DNA from 2 places in the Desulfosporosinus sp. BICA1-9 genome. Region 2 is predicted to be linked to the other one. Evidence: a T-box and tRNA genes for the amino acid it is inferred to sense, from the RefSeq annotation. Region 2 holds a T-box; the other holds one or more tRNA genes.
The links. A T-box is a leader RNA that pairs with one kind of tRNA and senses whether it is charged. The one in region 2 lies ahead of JL57_RS11300 (valine--tRNA ligase), so its partner is inferred to be a tRNA-Val.

Region 1: it has a tRNA-Val gene. The T-box ahead of JL57_RS11300 (valine--tRNA ligase) is inferred to sense a tRNA for this amino acid. The anticodon was not compared.

The regions. Positions count from the first base shown of each region.
Region 1 covers NZ_JUEE01000131.1:15,216-25,488, reverse strand. Annotated here, with positions in the region: gene dnaG (DNA primase) at 1-589, shown strand, start outside; gene rpoD (RNA polymerase sigma factor RpoD) at 579-1,769, shown strand; tRNA gene JL57_RS15455 (tRNA-Asn) at 1,979-2,053, shown strand; tRNA gene JL57_RS15450 (tRNA-Ile) at 2,074-2,148, shown strand; tRNA gene JL57_RS15445 (tRNA-Val) at 2,251-2,325, shown strand; gene JL57_RS15440 (ATP-binding protein) at 2,803-3,936, shown strand; gene ilvB (biosynthetic-type acetolactate synthase large subunit) at 4,750-6,528, shown strand; gene hyi (hydroxypyruvate isomerase) at 6,573-7,364, shown strand; gene garR (2-hydroxy-3-oxopropionate reductase) at 7,389-8,279, shown strand; gene JL57_RS15420 (class I SAM-dependent methyltransferase) at 8,535-9,332, shown strand; gene JL57_RS15415 (Nif3-like dinuclear metal center hexameric protein) at 9,323-10,135, shown strand.
Region 2 covers NZ_JUEE01000087.1:27,380-37,652, forward strand. Annotated here, with positions in the region: gene JL57_RS11280 (LysM peptidoglycan-binding domain-containing protein) at 1-596, opposite strand, end outside; gene JL57_RS34210 (hypothetical protein) at 777-1,535, shown strand; gene JL57_RS11290 (nitroreductase family protein) at 1,649-2,182, shown strand; gene JL57_RS34215 (hypothetical protein) at 2,235-2,498, shown strand; gene JL57_RS11295 (FMN-binding glutamate synthase family protein) at 2,864-4,282, shown strand; T-box leader at 4,354-4,570, shown strand; gene JL57_RS11300 (valine--tRNA ligase) at 4,624-7,284, shown strand; gene JL57_RS11305 (folylpolyglutamate synthase/dihydrofolate synthase family protein) at 7,326-8,651, shown strand; gene JL57_RS11310 (DUF47 domain-containing protein) at 8,809-9,435, shown strand; gene JL57_RS11315 (inorganic phosphate transporter) at 9,428-10,273, shown strand, end outside.

The DNA of each region.
Region 1 (10,273 bases), on a different contig from region 2:
TTTAAGTCTGGAACTTGGCCTTACTTTGGAAGCTGTGCAGCGTGAGATTGTAAGTCAGGAACCGAAAAAAGCTAAAAAGGAGCGAGAACACGAATATTCTCAACAAAAACAGGTTAGTTCTGGGAAAAATAGAGATAATATTAAGGGTACCATTATAGGTAAGGGTAATATCGAACAGCCCCAACCGACTGTCTATTTAGCGGGTTATCGCGCAGAGCGAATGCTTTTACGATTGCTCTTAGAAAATAAGGCTCATTTGCCGAGAATTAAGGAAAGACTAGGAGAATCCTTTTGGAAACTTCCGGCACACCAGCAAATTTTTAAGTATCTCAACCAGGATGGCGTATTGCCCGCGCATAGCGACGAAACGGTTCAAAGCTGTTTGGCTAGCCTGCTCTTGGAAGAGTTAGATATATCTCAAACTGAGCGGCTTTTAGAGGATTGCATAAAGGGCATTCTTTCAACGCAAGTAGTGGAAAGAGTGGAAGATCTTCAAGCGCGCATGGCAACTTTAGAAAAATCCGGTGACATGGCAGGGGCTATGGCTCTGTTGAAAGAGATAGGAGAGCGGTTGAAACGTGGCGAATAGTAAGGTCGTAGGCACCCAAAAGAATGATCCGAAGAAAGGTGGGGGACAGGTGAACGATGAACAAAAAATGGACAACGTCCAAGCCCTCATTCAGAAAGGCAAAAAGAAGGGTTCCATAACCTATCGAGAGATTATGGATGCTCTCCAAGGGATTGAGCTTTCTGCGGATCAGATAGATGATATCTATCAACAACTTGGTCGGATGGGAATAGATGTGGTGCCAGAGCCTGGAGAAGTTGAACTCGAAATCATGAAAAAGGGCAAAGATGACGATGACGATGATATCGTAGAGGATCCTGAGGATGAGGTCGAAGAAGAAGCTGAAGTGGATCTTTCCGTTCCTGAAGGAGTGGGAATTGATGATCCAGTTCGCATGTACCTCAAAGAAATTGGACGAGTTCCTCTACTATCAGCGGATGAAGAAATCGAACTGGCAAAGCGGATGGAGGAAGGCGACGAGGAGGCAAAGCGGCGACTAGCCGAAGCCAATTTGCGTCTAGTGGTCAGTATTGCCAAACGGTATGTAGGACGAGGTATGCTTTTCCTAGATTTAATTCAAGAAGGTAATCTGGGGCTGATTAAGGCTGTCGAGAAGTTTGATTATATCAAAGGGTTTAAGTTTAGTACGTATGCTACATGGTGGATCCGCCAAGCGATTACTCGTGCCATAGCCGACCAGGCCCGGACGATACGGATTCCTGTGCATATGGTAGAAACCATAAACAAATTGATCCGAGTTTCGAGGCAACTCTTGCAGGAATTGGGAAGAGAACCAGCTCCTGAAGAAATCGCTAAAGTGATGGATATTCCCGTTGAACGAGTACGAGAAATTATGAAAATTGCCCAAGAACCCGTTTCTTTAGAGACCCCGATTGGGGAAGAGGAAGACTCTCATCTGGGAGATTTTATCCCTGATGATGATGCACCAGCCCCGGCGGAGGCAGCATCCTTCATTCTTTTAAAAGAGCAATTGGAAGAAGTTCTGGAAACATTAACCCCACGTGAAGAAAAAGTTCTCAGATTGCGCTTTGGACTTGATGACGGGCGGACGAGGACATTGGAAGAAGTGGGACAGGAATTCGGTGTCACCCGTGAACGAATTCGTCAGATTGAGGCTAAGGCATTGCGGAAATTGCGCCATCCAAGTCGCAGTAAAAAGCTAAAGGATTATTTAGAATAAGTGACCCTGAACTTGTTCAGAGGCCCGTCCCAATAGGAACACTTCGCGGCGAAGGGCAGACTCTATCCCACCTAGAACCACCCCCCACATACAAAATGGGGGGTCCTGAAAACTGGATCGATCCCAGAGGATAAAATTTCTAATAAAGATAATCACAAAAAGACTTGACTACAGCGGGCGAATTACGTATAATAACCCGTGCAAGAGATTCCTCGATAGCTCAATGGTGGAGCAACCGGCTGTTAACCGGTAGGTTGTAGGTTCGAGTCCTACTCGGGGAGCCATTACTTTTTTATCTTATTACGGGCCCATAGCTCAGCGGTAGAGCCCCCCGCTCATAACGGGTTGGTCCTAGGTTCGAATCCTAGTGGGCCCACCATTTCGAAGTTCGAAGTTCGAAACGGTGGAAAAGATAACAAACATACGTAACTTAGTTCTTGTTCGTACAGTTTATCGAATAACGAACAACGAATATCGATTTGGGCGATTAGCTCAGCGGTAGAGCGCATCCTTCACACGGATGAGGTCACTGGTTCGAGACCAGTATCGCCCACCAGTGAAATAGATATAGAAATTAGGTAAACAAGCCTACAGTCTTGGTATGAGCAGATTTGTGGATAGTGGAAAATTGTGAGGCTGAACGACAAAACTGTTAAATACCCACTAATACCCGTAAGAATCACTAAGTAGTCGGTCAAAATTCGGTCAGGCGGTCATAAGAAAAATACAGATACCTCATTGATGAGTTCAATGAGGTATTTTATTATTGAATGGATATTTTTTAGCTTTGACATATAGATCCATAATAGTTGAGACATTTATGAAATTACTACCTTTACACTTAGAGGCCCAAAATGGGCTCTAAGTTGTTTGAAAGGATACAATTCTAAAATTCCCTTACCACTAACCATCCTTTTAGTTTATACGTGTTCAATATTTTACGTTCATACAATTTATCATTATCTAAGCGTTTGCATTATTACACTAAATGTAATATTATGTTACATATAGTGTAATAATAAGGAGTGGAGACATGCCGAGCAGATTATTTCCATTGGGTGGACCCGTATCGGAAAAGGATATCGTTGATCGTGAGGATTTCTTACTTTCCCTTGGAATTCGATTAATAGAAGGGCAGAGTATCATGTTGGCTGGCCCGCGTCGAATTGGTAAAACGTCTTTGGCGTTAGAGGTTTTAAGGAGACTTAAAACAAAGGATAGTTATGTTGCGTTTATTGACCTATTTCGATATAACACAAAAAAACAACTTTCCCTTGCAATTATAGATGCTTGTTTAGAAAATCGTAGTGGTATTAGTAAAACAACGGCAGCTTTAAAAGATGGCCTAAAAAGAATAGCTAGCGGGGCAAGGCTAACTGCTAAGATCCAGGATCTTGAATTTGAGGTTGGGTTGCCGGGCGAAGGTAGAGATGATGATGAGTTATTTAACTACGCTCTTCGCCTACCTGAGATTCTTGCAAAAAAGGACAAAAAGCAGATCGTGGTGGTTTTCGATGAATTCCAAGAGGTCATTCGCATAGCTGGTGAGGATACACTTAAGGTTATGCGCTCTTATTTTCAGAGACAAGAGGGTGTTTCCTATTTATTTCTTGGTTCAAAAGAGGGCATGATGAATACTATCTTCGGCGATAAGAGGCAGGCCTTTTATCGATTTGCTACAATATTGCCTATTCCACCTATCCCTACGGATGCTTGGAAGGAGTACCTTTCCTCCAAATATTTAGAGAAAAGAATCGCCGTTAATGAGAGGACAATCCTTGAAATCTTAGATTTAAGTGGTGGTCATCCGCAAGACACAATGCTTTTATGTTCTGAGATTTACTACGCACTTATAGAAGCTGGGGAAGCGACATTAACGTTGGATTTTGTAAGAACAGGATATACCCGGGCGCTTTTAACGTTGTCCCCTGTTTTTGATGAACTCTTAGATGAATTGGGGAAAGTCGCTAATGTCCGTCATGTGCTGATTGGTATTGCAAAAGGGTTACGCATTTATTCGGGGCTGAGCGGTAATCCAAATGAGATAAAGCGAGCTGTAGATACACTGGTTTCAAGAGCAGTTATCGAAAAATCTAGCCGTGGCAGTTATAATTTTGTGGAACCGATGTTAAAACATTATCTAATCGAAAAGATTGATGTTTATTAAACGTAGAAGGGATTTATGCAAGTACTGCTTTATTTTTATCCTTTAATAAGTAATTTTGCTCATGGCCCGAGTCCGTAATCTAGGCATGACATGAGTATAAATCTTACCAGTTGTCGCGAACGTTTTTTTGACCAAGGAGCTCTGAGACTGTTTTTAAATCAACGCCCTGCTAGATAACATCTAGTTGTTTATCTAGTAAATAAGATGGAAAAACAGGTTGTCGCAAACAATTGGCTGAAAAGATGTTGTATTCAATTTGTGGTCTTTTCTATACTCACCTTGGTCTGTGCGGGGAGTTATTTCAAATTAGGTCAAATATAAGGACCAATGTCCTATTCCAAGAATTCAAGTTAATGATATTATTAAGCATGACCTATATCAAAGATAGATTAAGTATCTTATAGCTAAATGATTAACACTTTACTTAGCTCTCCTCCTTTTTCTATACCCCTCCTAGTGAGGGGATTTTTATATTTATGACCCATAAAATTTCTATTGCATTTACAGGGCAAAATGTGGTAGTATTCTAGTACGGAAATAATGAAACACAGTTTTAATATGTGAAACATGATTAGATATTAATCAGCCAACCATATCTAATCGTTTAATAAATCATTTATCTCCTCCGATAATTAAGAGACAGTCAGCTAAAACCTTTAGAGAGTAATGCACCAGCAGAGAAAACTTTACCGTAACTGTGAAACTTAATTTCACTATATAAAACGAAAATGATTTTTAGTCGTTTTGTTACGGTTTCTATTTAATAAAGTTAACCTATGAGAAATGCAAAAGAAGTAAAGGAGGAAGATTGGTATGGCACTTTGGGGAGTCGAAAAGGTAGAGGAACAGGGTTGGGGAGAAGTAAAAGCTGAAACAAAGAGAATGACAGGAGCCCAATTTATCGTGACATTTTTGGCTCGCAAGGGAGTGACTCAGATTTATGGTATTCCAGGGGCTGCCATTCTGCCTTTTTACGACGAGGTATTTGAGCGCCACGATATGCGCTCGATTAATGTCCGTCATGAGCAAACCGCAATTTTTATGGCAGACGGTTATGCAAGATCGACGGGTAAAGTGGGGGTTTGCGCAGCTACCTCTGGTCCAGGTGCAACCAATTTTCTGACAGGACTCTATAGCGCCTATGGAGATTCTATTCCATTACTAGCAATCACGGGCCAAGTTCCTACTAACTTACTGGGAACCGATGCGTTTCAAGAAGCGCCGATTGTGGAAATGGCTGCGCCAGTCACTAAGGCAGCGTACTTGGTCAAGAAGACGTCTGAGTTGCCTAAGGTGATGCAAGAGGCATGGAAATTGGCGACGCAAGGTAGAAAAGGCCCGGTCTTAATCGATCTTCCCATTGACGTCCAAAAAGGAAGTATAATAATTAATGTCGAAGATTATTTGAATGAAGAGACCGATAGTCGCATAATGGAAGTAACCCATAGCCAATTAGAACAGGCTTTAACAATGATTCAAGAAGCTGAGAGACCGGTAATTATGGTTGGAGGAGGAGTTGTTTTAGGAGACGCCTCAGAAGAACTTTTAGCTCTGGCTGAATTACTCGAGATTCCTGTCGTTTCCACGCTCATGGGGAAGGATGGGTTTCCAAATTATCATAGGCTCTATGCAGGAATGGTGGGGACCATGTGTCAGACTCCGCTAGGTAATAAAACCCTTCTGGGTTCCGATCTTATCCTGAATCTAGGGGGAAGGTTCGACAGTCGGAGTACAGGAGCCATGGCGGTTTTTAAAAAGGACCGTAAAGTGATTCACGTCAATATCGATAAAACAGAACTATCACGCAATGTACCTGCGGAACTGGAGATTGTTTCAGATGTGAAAGATTTTTTACGGCAATTCAACCATCAGATTCGCAGAAGTGCGTACAAGCCTAAAACTGAGGCCCAGGAAAGGGTTCAAATTCTTCAAGAAGATAGGATAAAGCTTGCTCGTCAAACGGACTTCGAGACGCGACCCTTGAAACCTCAGCAGGCTATCATTGAAGTCAGAAAAGGTCTGCACAGGAATGCAATTGTAACCTTGGATTGTGGGTTGAGCCAAATCTGGGCTACTCAATTATTTGAGGCCTACGAACCTCGGACGTTTTTAATCACAGGACGAGCAGGCACCATGGGGTGGGGGTTAGGGGCAGCTATGGGAGCCCAGCTCGCTTATCCTCAACGTCAAGTTGTCAATTTATTGGGGGATGCGAGCTTGGGGATGTCGCTACAAGACTTAGCTACTGCCGCAAAACATAATATTCCTGTGGTGGTCGTTGTCTTAAACAATTCACTTTTTGGTCTGATTCGACAGCAGCAAAACCTGCTTTTCAACCGCAGATGGATTTCCACGGAATTGGACTACGAAAACACAGTGCAAGGGCATCAAAGAGGCTTAGACTTTGTCGCTACGGCCAAAGGAATGGGTGTAGAAGCTGAACTAATAGACAAGCCTGAAGAGATCACTGAAGCTCTAGCGCGTGCGTTTAGCATCAATCGCCCTTATCTAATTGAGATCTTGGTTGATCCGGATGCACAATGTTCAGTTTCTCTGGATGGAACTATTAGTGGAGTTAAGGAACTTAATTAAGAGGTATAAGTAGATAAAATAGTCAGCAGAAAGGAAGATCACTTATGGGTACAGATCTTAAGAATTTCGTCGCAAATCTTTCATTCCTATTTACAGAGTTGCCTTTTATGGAGCGGTTTAGGGCCGCGAAAGCGGCAGGCTTTGCAAAGGTAGAGTTTATGTTTCCCTACGATTATGACCTTGAGGAGATAAAATCACAGCTTAATAGCTTAGAGTTAAAGCTCGTTTTATTTAACCTTCCGGCAGGGGATTGGGGAAATGGGGAGAGAGGAATCGCGGTTAAGCCAGAACGGAAGAACGAGTTTCGTGCAGGAGTAGGGCAAGCGATCGTGGCGGCTCAAAAACTTGGTGTGACACAGGTGAACTGTTTAGTTGGCAAAGGAGATCCTGAGTTGGATGAGTCGGTATTACGGTCGACCATGGTGGAAAACATCTCTTATGCGGCAAAGAAACTTGAGGAGCATGGTTTGCGCTTGATGATTGAACCTATTAATCATTATGATATTCCTGGGTTCTTCCTCAATACCACGGATCAAGTTTTAAAACTCATCGCAGAAATCAATCGTCCAAATGTCTTTTTACAGTGGGACATTTACCATGCGAGTCGTGAAAACGAAGATCTCTGGAAAACCCTCAGTAATTCCATAGCTCAGATCGGCCACATTCAGATTGCGGATCAGCCAGGAAGACACCAACCGGGTACGGGTGAGATCGCTTTCCAGAGATTATTGACAGAGCTTAAGAAAGCAGGGTATTCGCAGGAGATTGCCTTGGAATATGTTCCTGGCCCTGATACAGAAACATCCTTAAGGTGGGTTAAAAATTATAGCTTATAGAAAAATAGAAAGGTGTGATCTGAGTTGAGTAAGATTGGTTTTATCGGTTTAGGAATCATGGGGAAGCCTATGAGCCGAAATCTTATAAAAGCAGGTTATGAGGTTGTTGTGTATAACCGAAGCACAAAGGCAATTCAAGAGATTGTGGAAGCGGGGGCAAAGGCAGGAGTTTCCCCTAAGGATGTTGCTGAACAGTGTGAAATAATTATTACCATGCTTCCCAATTCCCCTCAAGTCCGTGAAGTAATTCTTGGACCTAATGGGGTTCTAGAAGGGATTCATCCTGGTTCTATAGTGATTGACATGAGTTCTATTGCTCCCATTGTCAGTCGAGAGATAGCTGAAGTCCTTGCCGGAAAATCCGTGCGTTTTCTGGATGCGCCAGTGAGTGGGGGAGAGCCCAAAGCGATTGAGGGGACCCTTTCTATTATGGTAGGCGGGATGTTAGCTGATTTTGAAGAATGCTATCCGATCTTTCAAGCTATGGGCTCGTCCGCATTACTTTGCGGAGATGTCGGTGCAGGAAATGTAACAAAATTGGCAAATCAGATTATCGTAGCGGTAAATATTGCCGCAGTATCCGAAGCCTTAGTACTAGCGACCAAAGCAGGGGTTAATCCTGAAGCTGTTTATAAAGCTATTCGTGGGGGATTAGCAGGCAGTACTGTTTTAGATGCCAAAGCGCCCTTGATGATCGAGCGTCGCTTTGATCCGGGGTTCAGAATTGGGTTGCATATTAAGGATTTAAACAATGTTTTAGAAACGGGTCATGAAATCGGTTCTCCGTTGCCCTTAACGGCGTCTGTAATGGAAATGATGCAAGTGCTCAAGGCTCAAGGCTTAGAACAGGCGGATCATGGAGCTCTCGTTCAGTATTACGAAAAACTGGCCCAAAGCGAAGTTAGTAGAGGATAGTAACGAAAGAGATACGGATGGGACAAGGGGAGGATCCGTCAGATAACTTTCAAAATTTAAAGGTGGATGGATTGACAATAATAATCTATCCGCCTTTTCTTGTGCGCCGAGAAGCACTTTGCCTGACAGAGTGTTATAATAAGAACGACCTATTCTACATAATTTTGAGTTTTGTTTTTCTCACACTAGGGTTCCATTTATGCAATTAAGGGCATAATAGTTTTTAATAAGTAGTTATTATTAAAGAGGTGAATTATGACAATATCCGTCACTCTAGGTCCACGTTTGCAAACTGTTGCATCCTTTGTGCCAGTGGGTGCAGAGCTGGGAGACATCGGGACTGATCATGCCTATTTACCCATAGCACTCTACGAGACACTGCAAATATCAAAGGCTATCGCTGTGGATGTCCATGAAGGGCCATACCTATCCGCGTTGAATGCTGTTAAAGGCCGGAACTTAGAGGCTTACATAGATGTGAGGTTTGGTGATGGTTTAATGCCACTTGAGTCAGGGGAAATCAATGCCCTTACCCTTGCGGGAATGGGTGGCAGAACCATGTTGGAGATTCTATCTGCCCGTCCAGACGTTTTAGCTTCCGTGACTGATCTCATCTTACAACCGCAAGGGGCAGAGGGACCGTTACGGTTAGCGCTGTTGAATAGTGGCTGGCGGCTTAAGGAAGAGCGGTTGGTGAAAGAAGAGGATCGAATCTATGTGGTCATAGCCCTTGCTAAGGAAGAAGGATGGGACATTGTCCAACTACAAGAAAATGTGAGTGTTTGGAGTCTGCGGTTGCACCCGCTTCAGGAGAAGTTCGGTATCCAGACATTTGAATTCCAAGACTTAGTGTCCAGACTTGTGTGGCATTTCGGACCCCTCGTCCTAGAAGAACGAACGGAACTCTTGAGGGATCATCTCAACGACTATTGCGGCATGCTTCTGAGGCGGATCGAGCAAATGAAGAAATCCAAGAGCATAGAAATTGTCACAAAAATCAGAGAGGTCTGCAATGAATTGACGTTAGTGGAGGGACTAAGGATATGGCAGTAACGATTGGATTAGTGGCTCAACTAATTGAAAAGATCGCTCCCAAATCTTGGGCTGAGGAGTGGGATAATGTCGGGTTATTGGTTGGAAGCGGATCAAAGCCCATTGAGCGCATATTGATTTCTTTAGACGGAACCTTGGCAGTGGTCGAGGAAGCAAAGGATTTTGGCGCCCAACTTATCGTGGCCCATCACCCCATAATTTTCCGTCCTCTGAAAAACTTAAGATCTGATAACACAGGAGCACAAGTCCCTCTTGGACTTTTGCAACATGAGATTGGTTATTATGCTGCTCACACGAATTTGGATCAATCAGTATTCTCTTCGAGCCGCGTCTTAGGGGAGATCCTAGGACTTGAAAAAATGGAACTATTGGAGGGCGAAGAACGAGGGTACGGTGTAATCGGCTATTTACCACATCGTGAGAAATTAGAAATTCTGTGGAAGAGGTTTTTAGATAAGTTGACCAAGTCAGAGGTATATGCACAGGACTATGAGTTATCTGGAGTTCGCTTAGCCGGATCACTAGAGCAAGATGTGCGAAAAGTCGCCATTGTCAATGGCAGTGGGGGGCGATTCGTCTCTAATGCGTTGTTTAAAGGAGCGGATCTCCTTATAACGGGAGATGTTGACCATCATTCCGCTCTCGATGCACTGGAAGGAGGTATGGCTGTCGGAGATCTTGGGCATTTCCTAAGCGAAGCGCCCATGCTGAAAAAGCTGTATCACTATTTGTCTGCCGAAAAATCTCTGCAAGGAATAGAGATTAAAGTGAGTTCAATCAATCGCTCGCCATGGCTTGGCTAAAGGGATGGTCATTGTTTAGTAATAAATTTTGACTATTGCAACATTACGAAAGTAAATATTACCACTTGACAGCCATTGTGAAATATATTACTATAATATTGCAAGGAATAGTCTGATAATAGAGTCTTTTCAATGAAA
Region 2 (10,273 bases):
TGACGTTCTTCATCAGCGGCCATTTCCATAAGGATACACTGGATTTCTGGAATGGGTATTTTTTGAGCGAGTTCAAGATATTCCTGATGGTCTCTGGCCTCGTCTGCAATGTTAGAGTCTAACAGAGCGCAAAGGTCGCTGGTATAGTTGACAAAATTCGCTCGCCATTCAACCCAGTGCCCGCTACTTAATGCTCCGTATTTCGGGTCAACCCCCAGATAACGTAAGGCAAGAGCTAATTTTTCGAGATGTTGCATTTCGTCGTAAGCAATGGGGCGTAACAAGGCATCGAAATCTGGGTGGTCCAAAAGCACGGCTTGATATAGGTAGGTTGTGATCGCGGTTAATTCGGAATCCTTACCAGCATAAGCCTCGTAGAGCCACGTGGCGTATGTAAGGGTAGGTTCGGGAATCTGCATGGGGGTAGCAGGTTCACGGGATTCCTGGACGGGGAGAAGTAAAACTTGGCCAGCATATATGCGATCAGGATGTTTTAAATGATTCAGTTGGATTATCTCAGCCATTTCGACATTGTAGGCCTTGGCAATTTTATAAATAGTATCCCCAGCATGTACAGTATATCGTGCATAATCCATCACGACGCCTCCTTTTTCATATGACATAGCACACTATATTCGCAAAGGGGAAGACATGATAATGGGTAATAATGGAATAAAGTTGGAATGTATTGGACAAGTTCAACGTAGTAATAGTATTAGGATAAATATGTAAAAATCTTATCGATAATAAGTATATAAAAGGGGGGCGGGAGAGAGATGGGTCTATTTATTTTAAGGGGAATCACAACGGCTTTGCTAGTTACAGTTTTGACCCTTTTTGCTGGTGTTATATGGGGTGCCATAGGTTTAGGCGGCCTGAGTACCTCTAGGTTATTGGATATTGGGCTTCTGGCGAGTTGTTTAGTGGGAGGGTACAGAACAGCAAAAGAAAGCGGTGTCTGGTTAATGGGCGGGGTCACTGGAGCTGGCTATGTTACAGTGGGGACTCTATTACTGGCTCTATTCCTTCCTATTCAAGGGTGGGGCTTCATGCAAGTTCTTCTCGAGGGTGCCTTGATCGGTTTAGTCGCTGGGGCCTTCGGAGCAGGCACAAAGCGGGAAACTGGGAGTTCTTGGAACGCAGGAAAGAATCATTCATTTTTTACTCCCTCGTATGCCAGTTATGGTACAGATGACCACTTCAGCAGCGAGTTCGATTGGGAGACGGAGCCTATATCAAAGGATGATTCTACAGAGAATCAAGGGGCGAAGAAAAATTCTGATGAAGGTTCAGAGATAGAATGGCCTTGGGACAGGGAAAATAAAAATAATAAATCAAAATTCTCAAGCCCAAAAAATTCTGGAATTTCGGAGATTTGGGAATCCGAGCCGCTAGATAATGATCTTGCTGATTGGGCGAGAGGGAGAGAGGATAAAGATTTAGCGGGAACGGAAAAGGTAAGCACGAGAAAAGCAGTTACGGGAAAAGTTACTTCGGAGAAAAATAGGGATTTGAGACCCTGGTGGGAGCAATAGGATTATTAATGGTGATATGTTGACGAAAGCAGGAAAAGGAACTGGTTGAGAGAATAATACTAATATGTAAGAACATAATACGAAAAAAAGCAAAGGAAATTGGAGGACTGAGAATGAACTTTCTTGAATTGGCTCAAGCTCGGCGGAGTTTGCGCACCTATCTGGATAAACCAATCGAACAGGAAAAATTGGAGTATATTTTAGAATCAGCCCGGTTAGCTCCGTCCTGGAAGAATCTACAGTGCTGGCGATTTGTTTTGGTCGAAGATACAGCGGGGCGTAAGGCTTTAGCTGAATGTATGAGTGAGAGTAATCCTGGACGGAAGGCTTTGATGGGAGCCCCTATGGTCATTGTTTTATGTGCAGTGCCTAGTGAATCGGAAGTATGGGAAGGCAAGGACTTTATGATGTTAGATGCAGGACTTGCCATGGAACATTTGGTGTTAGCTGCAACAGATCAAGGGTTGGGGACCTGCTGGCAGGGTCTGTTTAGTGAGGAGAAAGTAAGAGAGGCTTTGGATGTTCCCGGAAATGTTCGAGTAGTAGCGATGACTCCTTTAGGATATGCTGCTGAGGAACGACGCCCGCGTCCCAGGAAGGCGATGGCAGAGATAGTTTTCCACGGAAAATGGGGAGGACTTGTGTGACACAGCGCTCGGTGCTTGCGACGCAGAGCAAACTAACCGTGTAAGCTCCTAAATGAGGATCGGGGTTCCCGCCAAATTCGCCATCCTTGGCTCAGTTGGCGGCTTCGCACGTCCTGTGCTCAGCCCCGTATCTGGGGTCGCTTACACGGAAGTTTGCTTTTCTGCTTTCGCAAAGACGTCGCGCTCGTGTCACACTGCGTCCTTGACTTGGGTCCGAGAACGGGGAACGAACGGGGAGCGGAACGTCTGGGGGGACGGCACATTTCATGTGCGCCGTCTGAAGGATGGAATTGGAGGAAAATGGGGTCAGGCCTAGGGGACATCGTGTGTAAGAGTGAGGTTCTAAAAGGAAGAAGGGGGCGGTTCTTGACTTGCATGCAAGTCAAGAACCGCCCCCTATTGCGCGCACTAGCGAACACGATGCTTATTCTGCAGCTTCCCTCCACAGGAGGCCTTCGTCACAAAAGCAGAGTACGGGGTAAGACTCCCACTTGAAGTGGGAGTTTCACGATTAGATGAACTTACTCTAATTTGATCCTTGAATATACAAAGAAGAGGAACCTCATTTTAAAACGTTCAATGAGAATTCCTCTTTTTTGTATATTATTGACTAAGCAGCGTAGACTACGCCTATTAAGATTGTGCATTAAAAAATGCGTAAGTCAAAGATGGGGGATTATCTTGTTGATTACGACCGCCCTACTCATAGTTGCTCTTTCTGTTTTGGGGACACTCATTGCAGGAATCATTCTTTTGTTAGTATTTTATATTGTCGGTAAACGTTTGTTCCGAACAATCGTGCAACGGCTTTTTGGTTTAGTGATTGAAAGGCTTCTTAAAGATAAGTATCATGAAAACCTGGCGGAATTGTGGAGTGCTGTGCGTCGTACTTCAGTCCAGACTATTCTGGAAATCAGTTTACGAGCTGAAGAAGGAAAATTGATCCATCGGCCTCTAGGCTCTCCAAAAACACTGCCCCATTATGATACCCTTATGTTCGTCGCTGCTCAAATGGCGCGTCTTCCTAAAGATGTCAGTATTCCAGTAGACATGAAGGTAACCCTCGGGTCGAAGGCAGAAAAGCCCCTTCAGATCGATATTCCGTTAATGATTTCGGGCATGGGTTATGGGGTCGGGCTGAGCGAAGAGGCTAAACGTGCCTTAGCTAGGGCAGCAAAACAAATGGGAACCGCTACCAATTCTGGTGAGGGTCCCTTTCTTCAAAGCGAACGGGATGAAGCCGACAAATTCATCTGGCAAATTAGTCGGAGCACTTGGGGGCATAGTCCTCAAGGGATTGCTACTGCGGATATGCTGGAAGTACAGATGGGACAAGGGTCAAGTGTAGGGTCCCGAGCACATGAACCTAATTCCATAAAGGGAAAAGCACAAAAGCTCATGGGCGTATCCCCTGTGGAATCCGTCGTGTCATCTGCTGTCATCCCAGGAATTAATTCCCCTTGGGATTGGCCAAAGTATGTTGCGGATTTGCGTTCTGAAGCAGCCGGGAAGCCTATTGCTATCAAAATTATGGCCACAGGAGGTTTAGAGCGGGACTTAGCCGTTTGTTTGGAGGCTGACTTTGATGTCATTGTGCTCGATGGGTGTCAAGGTGGTTCGTCTGGGGCAACACCCCTGATCTGCGATGATTTGGGAATCCCAAGTCTCTTAGCCTTAGTGCGCGCAGAACGTTTTTTGCGCGAACAGGGAGCCCGTAAAGAAGTGAGCTTGGTGGTCGGAGGAGGATATGCTACACCAGGGCAATGTTTAAAAGCTATAGCTCTGGGGGCAGATGCGATCTATCTAGGAACTGTACCTCTGTTCGGATTAATCCATAACCAAATCCATAAAATTCTCCCCTGGGAACCGTTAACCCAATTAGTGTATTACGATTCCCCCTATAAACAACGGCTGGATATTTCTTTGGCCAGTAAAAGTGTAGCCAATGTCTTAAAGTCAATGGTCTTAGAAATGGAAGAGGGAGTACGTGCCATGGGGAAAACTGCTTTGTCGGAGCTTGGTCCTAACGATCTTGTCGCAGTGGATGAATGGACCGCTAAGGTAACCGGCGTAAGACGTGCAGATATTCGGCAAGATTAAGTAAAGGGGATTCCCAAAGATTTTGACAATATTTATCATGCCGAGTATAATATAAAAAATGAATATTCGAGATAAACCCTAAGAATGTAAGGAATAGCGTGGTTAACTGTTCAGAGAGAAAGGCTTTAAGCTGGGAGGCCTTTTCGGTAAGCGCTAAGGTCGTACAGGAGGGGCAGGGGGGAATGAAGTACTCTCTGACGGAAAATCCCCGTTAGCGCATGATAAGTGCTGGGAGACCCTGTGTCGCTCAGAATAAAGGTGGTACCACGGAAGCTTTTCGTCCTTTACCAGGATTAAAGGCTTTTTTTTGGTTTAGTGAGTGGAAGGAGTTACGAAATATAATGGAAGAAATATCGGATAAAACAGAACCAATCGAAATGGCTAAAACTTATGATTCGAGCTTAGTTGAGGGGAAATGGTATCAGTATTGGGAGGAAAATGGCTTTTTTCATCAAGAGGTGCAAAAGGATAAACCAGCGTTTAGTATTGTAATGCCGCCGCCGAACGTGACAGGGGCCCTTCATCTTGGGCATGCCATGGACAGTACAATTCAAGATATCTTAACGCGCTTTAAGCGGATGCAGGGCTACAATACCCTCTGGGTACCTGGAACGGATCATGCCGGAATTGCGACTCAAGCAAAAGTAGAGGCGCAGTTGGCTGAGGAAGGGACAAATCGACAGGAACTGGGGAGAGAGAAGTTCTTAGAACGGGTTTGGGACTGGAAACGGCAATACGGTGGGCGAATCACTCAGCAGTTGCGCAGACTGGGTGCTTCTTGTGATTGGGAACGTGAGCGCTTTACGATGGATGAAGGGTGCTCGAAGGCGGTTCGGGAAGCCTTCGTTGACCTCTATCAAAAAGGTCTGATTTATCGCGGAAATTATATTATCAACTGGTGTCCGAAATGCCATACCACGATTTCGGATATTGAAGTAGAGCACCATGATCGAGACGGAAATCTTTATCACCTAAGATACCCAGTCAAAGACAGTCAAGAAGCGCTGGTTGTGGCAACGACTCGACCGGAAACTATGCTCGGAGATACTGCCGTGGCGGTTCATCCTGAGGACAAGCGATATGCGCATTTAATAGGAAAAACCTTGATTCTGCCTCTGATGGATCGAGAAATCCCGATTATAGCGGATGACTATGTCGATCGCGAGTTCGGGACGGGTGCTGTTAAGATCACTCCCGCACACGACCCGAATGACTTTGAAATGGGGCTTCGTCATCAATTGCCTCAGATCATGGTCTTAGATAAAGAAGCTAAGATGAATGAAAATGCGGGTCGCTATCAAGGCCTGGATCGTTTCGAAGCGCGTAAAGCAGTCGTGGAAGATTTAAAAGCGGCAGGGGCTCTCGTCAAAATCGATGCTCATGCCCATGCGGTGGGGGAATGCTATCGTTGCTCCAGCGTGATCGAACCGATGGTGAGTCGACAGTGGTTCGTAAAAATGGCCCCTCTTGCCGAGCCTGCTATTGATGTTGTTCGGGATGGACGTTTAGAATTTGTGCCGGATCGATTTGATAAGATTTATCTGGGTTGGATGGAAAATATCCGGGATTGGTGTATTTCTCGTCAACTCTGGTGGGGACACCGCATTCCGGTTTGGTATTGCGAAGCCTGCGGTAAGGAGATCTGTGCCGGCGAGGATCCCTTGAGCTGCCCGAGCTGCGGAGCAAAGAACCTGAAGCAAGATCCCGATGTTTTAGATACCTGGTTTTCCTCGGGTCTTTGGCCTTTTTCCACCTTGGGTTGGCCGGAGAAAACAGCTGAGTTGAAACAGTTTTACCCGACCTCTGTCTTAGTGACCGGCAGGGATATCATTTTCTTTTGGGTTGCCCGCATGATATTTATGTCATTGGAGTCTATGAAGGAAGTGCCCTTCCCGAAAGTCATGATTCACGGGCTGGTCTTGGATGCCCAAGGGCGAAAAATGAGTAAATCCTTAGGCAATGGCGTGGACCCCATCGAAGTGATTGAGCAGTACGGAGCAGATACCTTGCGCTTTATGTTAATCACAGGGAATACCCCCGGCAATGATCTTCGTTTTCATCCTGAACGCCTGGAAGCAACCCGGAATTTCTCCAATAAGATTTGGAACGCTTCTAGGTATGTAATCATGAATTTAGAAGACTACGCGCCAGGTCCTCGTGGAGAACTAACGCTGGTGGATCGCTGGATCCTCTCCCGTTATGCCTCTATCGTAGAGAAGGGGACAGAAGCTCTGGAAAACTTTGATCTTGGAGAAGGTGGACGATTACTCTTTGAGTTTATCTGGAGTGAGTTCTGTGATTGGTATATTGAGCTGACTAAGCCACGCCTTTACAACAAAGAAGATGCTGTAGCTCGGCATACTGCCCAATCCGTCCTGCTTGAAGTCCTCGAAGGAACCCTGCGGCTGTTACATCCTTACATGCCGTTTCTCACGGAAGAGATCTGGCAGAACCTCCCGAATGAGGGGGAGGGCAGCATCATGGTGCAGTTCTGGCCACAAGTACCACAGTATAAGGACGCTGAAGCCGAGAGTAATATGACACTACTCATGGACACCATTAAAGCAATCCGCAATATTCGTGCCGAGATGAAAGTTTCACCTGGACAAAAGGTCGAAATCCTAATCCTTGCCCCAGATGGGGTTCAACGTAAGGTGCTCGAAAACGGCAAGCCAGATATCCTGAAATTGGCTGGAGGGGCGAGGGTAGACATCTTTGAAAGGTTGGCCGAGAAGCCCGCTCAATCAGCCAGTGCCGTTCTTGAGGGTGTAGAGATTTATCTGCCCTTAAAAGGATTGATGGATTTTGATAAAGAAATAACTCGGATCGAAAAAGAGATTATTGCAGCCAGCCAAGATATTCAAAGTCTGGACCTAAAACTAAATAATCCGGGATTCACCAACAAAGCACCTGCAGCAGTCGTGGCCAAAGAGAGAGAGAGACTAGAAGGCCTCTTAGCCCGCAAAGTAGCTTTAGAAGAACGCTTAAAAGAGTTAATGTAAGGTATTTCATGTATACGTAAATCGTGCAGGAGGGAAAGGGAATGTCCGAAAAGGATCTTGAAAAGGAATATTCTGAGAGCTTACAATACCTCGCTAACCTGACGACGTTTGGTATAAATTTTGGGCTGGGGCGTATTCAAGAACTTCTTAAACGATTGGGAAATCCGGAAAGAGTTCTGCGCGTAGTTCATGTAGGAGGTACGAACGGCAAGGGTTCGACAACGGTCATGATTGCTCGTATCTTACGGGAAGCGGGGTACAAGGTCGGAGTCTTTACCTCGCCTCATATGCACGATTATCGGGAACGCATGGTCATCAACGGGCAAATGATCCCTAAAGAAAAGGTCATTAAGGTGATAGCACGAGTGCGCCCACATTTAGAAGCTATGGTTGCGGAAGGTTATGAGCATCCCACCGAGTTTGAGGTAAGCACTGCGCTGGCGTTCCTCTATTTCGCGGAGGAAAGCGTCGATTATGCGGTTATAGAAGTCGGGTTAGGTGGAGCCATCGATTCGACCAATGTGGTTACCCCCCTAGTTTCAGTCATCACTAATGTTGGAATGGACCACATGGACTATTTAGGGTCTGATGTGGTTTCCATCGCCAAGGTAAAAGCAGGTATTATTAAACCCCAGTCCGTGGTAGTGACAGCCTCTGAAGACTTAGACGTGATCGAAGTATTGCGTGAACAAGCTAAGGCTATGGGTGTTCCCTTGTGGTTAGTGGGGGAAGATGTTCGCTGGGAAAGCAAATGGAGTGGAGAACTGGAACAGGAATTTGACCTCATAGGCTTACACTCAACCTACTTGAAGTTGCGCCTGCATTTGATGGGACTCCACCAACTCCGCAACGCAGCTACAGCAATCACCGTCTGTGAAGTGTTGCAAAGTCAATATGATGTGAGAATACCTAGAGAAGCGATCTATGCTGGATTGCGTGAGGTAGAGTGGTTCGGGCGTTTAGAGCTACTTTCCCTGAACCCTAAGATCCTCTTGGATGGAGCGCATAATGTCGATGGAGCTAAGGCCTTAGCTCAGGCACTCCCACTCTATAAACGTAACAAGCTCATACTTTGTTTGGGGATGCTGACGGATAAGGAACGGGAAAAGGTCGTGAATATGCTCGTGCCTTTGGCGGATGAACTCATTATCACCCGTCCTGATTCACCGCGAGCAGGGGACTGGAGGGCGCTTGGGAAATTGGCTGAACAGCATGGTCGTCCGGTAACCTGTATCGAAAATCCCAAGGAAGCCGTGGTTTTTGCTCTTAAGCGTCTTGGAGAAAACGACATGCTCTGTGTTACGGGTTCAATCTACATGCTGGCAGAGGCACGCCAAGCCTTAATCAATGATTTAAAGCAGGATTAGGAAGTTCCTCCATTGATCGACAGAAACGAAAAAAATAACACAACTCGGCCAAGATTTGATATAATACTCGCTGGACTAGATAATCGTCGCTGAATCTGTTTCAATGAGAGGTTCCGATCCGTAAAATCAGAGAAAGTTCAGGGTTGGGGGATATAGTATGTTTAAGTTGACTCCAAAAGAAGACAAATTTTATCAACTCTTTTCCGAAAGTACGGAGATTATTTCTAAGTCACTTAAAAGACTCTATGGGATCATGCAGCAAGATAGTGTTTCTGCTGAAGATGCTGCTCAAATGCATCGGTTCGAAAACGAAGCTGACAGTGTAACTAATCAAATCTTGGAGCGATTAAATTGCACGTTTATCACACCCTTAGATCGTGAAGACATTTATAAACTTGCCCAAGTCCTGGATGACATCGTCGATTATGCGGAAGGTACAGTGGAGCGCATGCTTCTCTATCGAACCAGCAAACCCTCACTGGGAGCGCAAGAACTTGTTCATCTGGTGACATTGGCCGCAGAACAAATTCAGACAGCTTTCTCTTGCTTAGGAAATTTACATTATAAGAAATCGATGATCTTGGCGGCAGCAGAAGAGATTTATCACCTAGAGAGTGCAGGAGATAAACTCTACCGTTCTGAAGTGGCCCGACTGTTTGAACATGAGAAAGACCCCATAGAAATCATTAAATGGAAAGAGATTTTGGAACATATAGAATCAACCTTAGATCATTGTGAAGCTATTGCCGATCTGCTTAAAAGTGTGGTCTTGAAATATGACTAGTCTAGGTGTGCTGTTAGTCATTGTGGTGTTTTTAGCGTTAGCCTTCGATTACATCAACGGCTTCCATGATACGGCTAATGCGATTGCCACCAGTGTTTCGACCTGGGCCTTGAGCCCCAAACGGGCGGTGATTCTGGCAGCCTTCTTAAATCTTTTTGGTGCTCTCTATAGTACCGGAGTTGCCCAAACCATCGCCAAAGACATTGTTTCGCCGAAATTTACGACCCAAGAGGTCGTAATTGCTGCTTTGCTTAGTGCAATCGTCTGGAACCTTCTCACCTGGTACGTGGGGATTCCGAGTAGTTCCTCCCATGCCCTGATTGGTGGAATGGCTGGAGCAGCTGTTGCGAAAGTTGGATTTAGCGTTTTACACTGGCAAGGTTTAGGCAAGATTCTTGCGGCACTGATTCTTTCCCCGATTATAGGGATGGTGCTAGGGTTTATTGTCATGAAGGTGTTAGCTTTCTCTTTCGGCAATTTTTCGCCGTCGCGCCTCAATCATGGGTTCAAGAAGATGCAAATCATTTCTGCGGGATTATTGGCCTTTAACCACGGCTCCAATGATGCTCAGAAATCCATGGGGATCATCACCATGGCTCTTGTCGCAGCGGGGTTACAATCACAGACCGATCTTGCCCCACAAATATGGGTAAAGGTTGCCTGCGCTGTGGCGATGGCTGCCGGAACCGCTGCGGGGGGGTGGAAGATCATCCGCACCATGGGAGGGAAGATCTTCAAACTGGAGCCCATCAATGGGTTTGCCGCAGATTTAAGTTCATCCCTCGTAATCTGGACAGCGACTGCGCTTCCAGGTCTCCATCTCCCCGTTTCCACTACC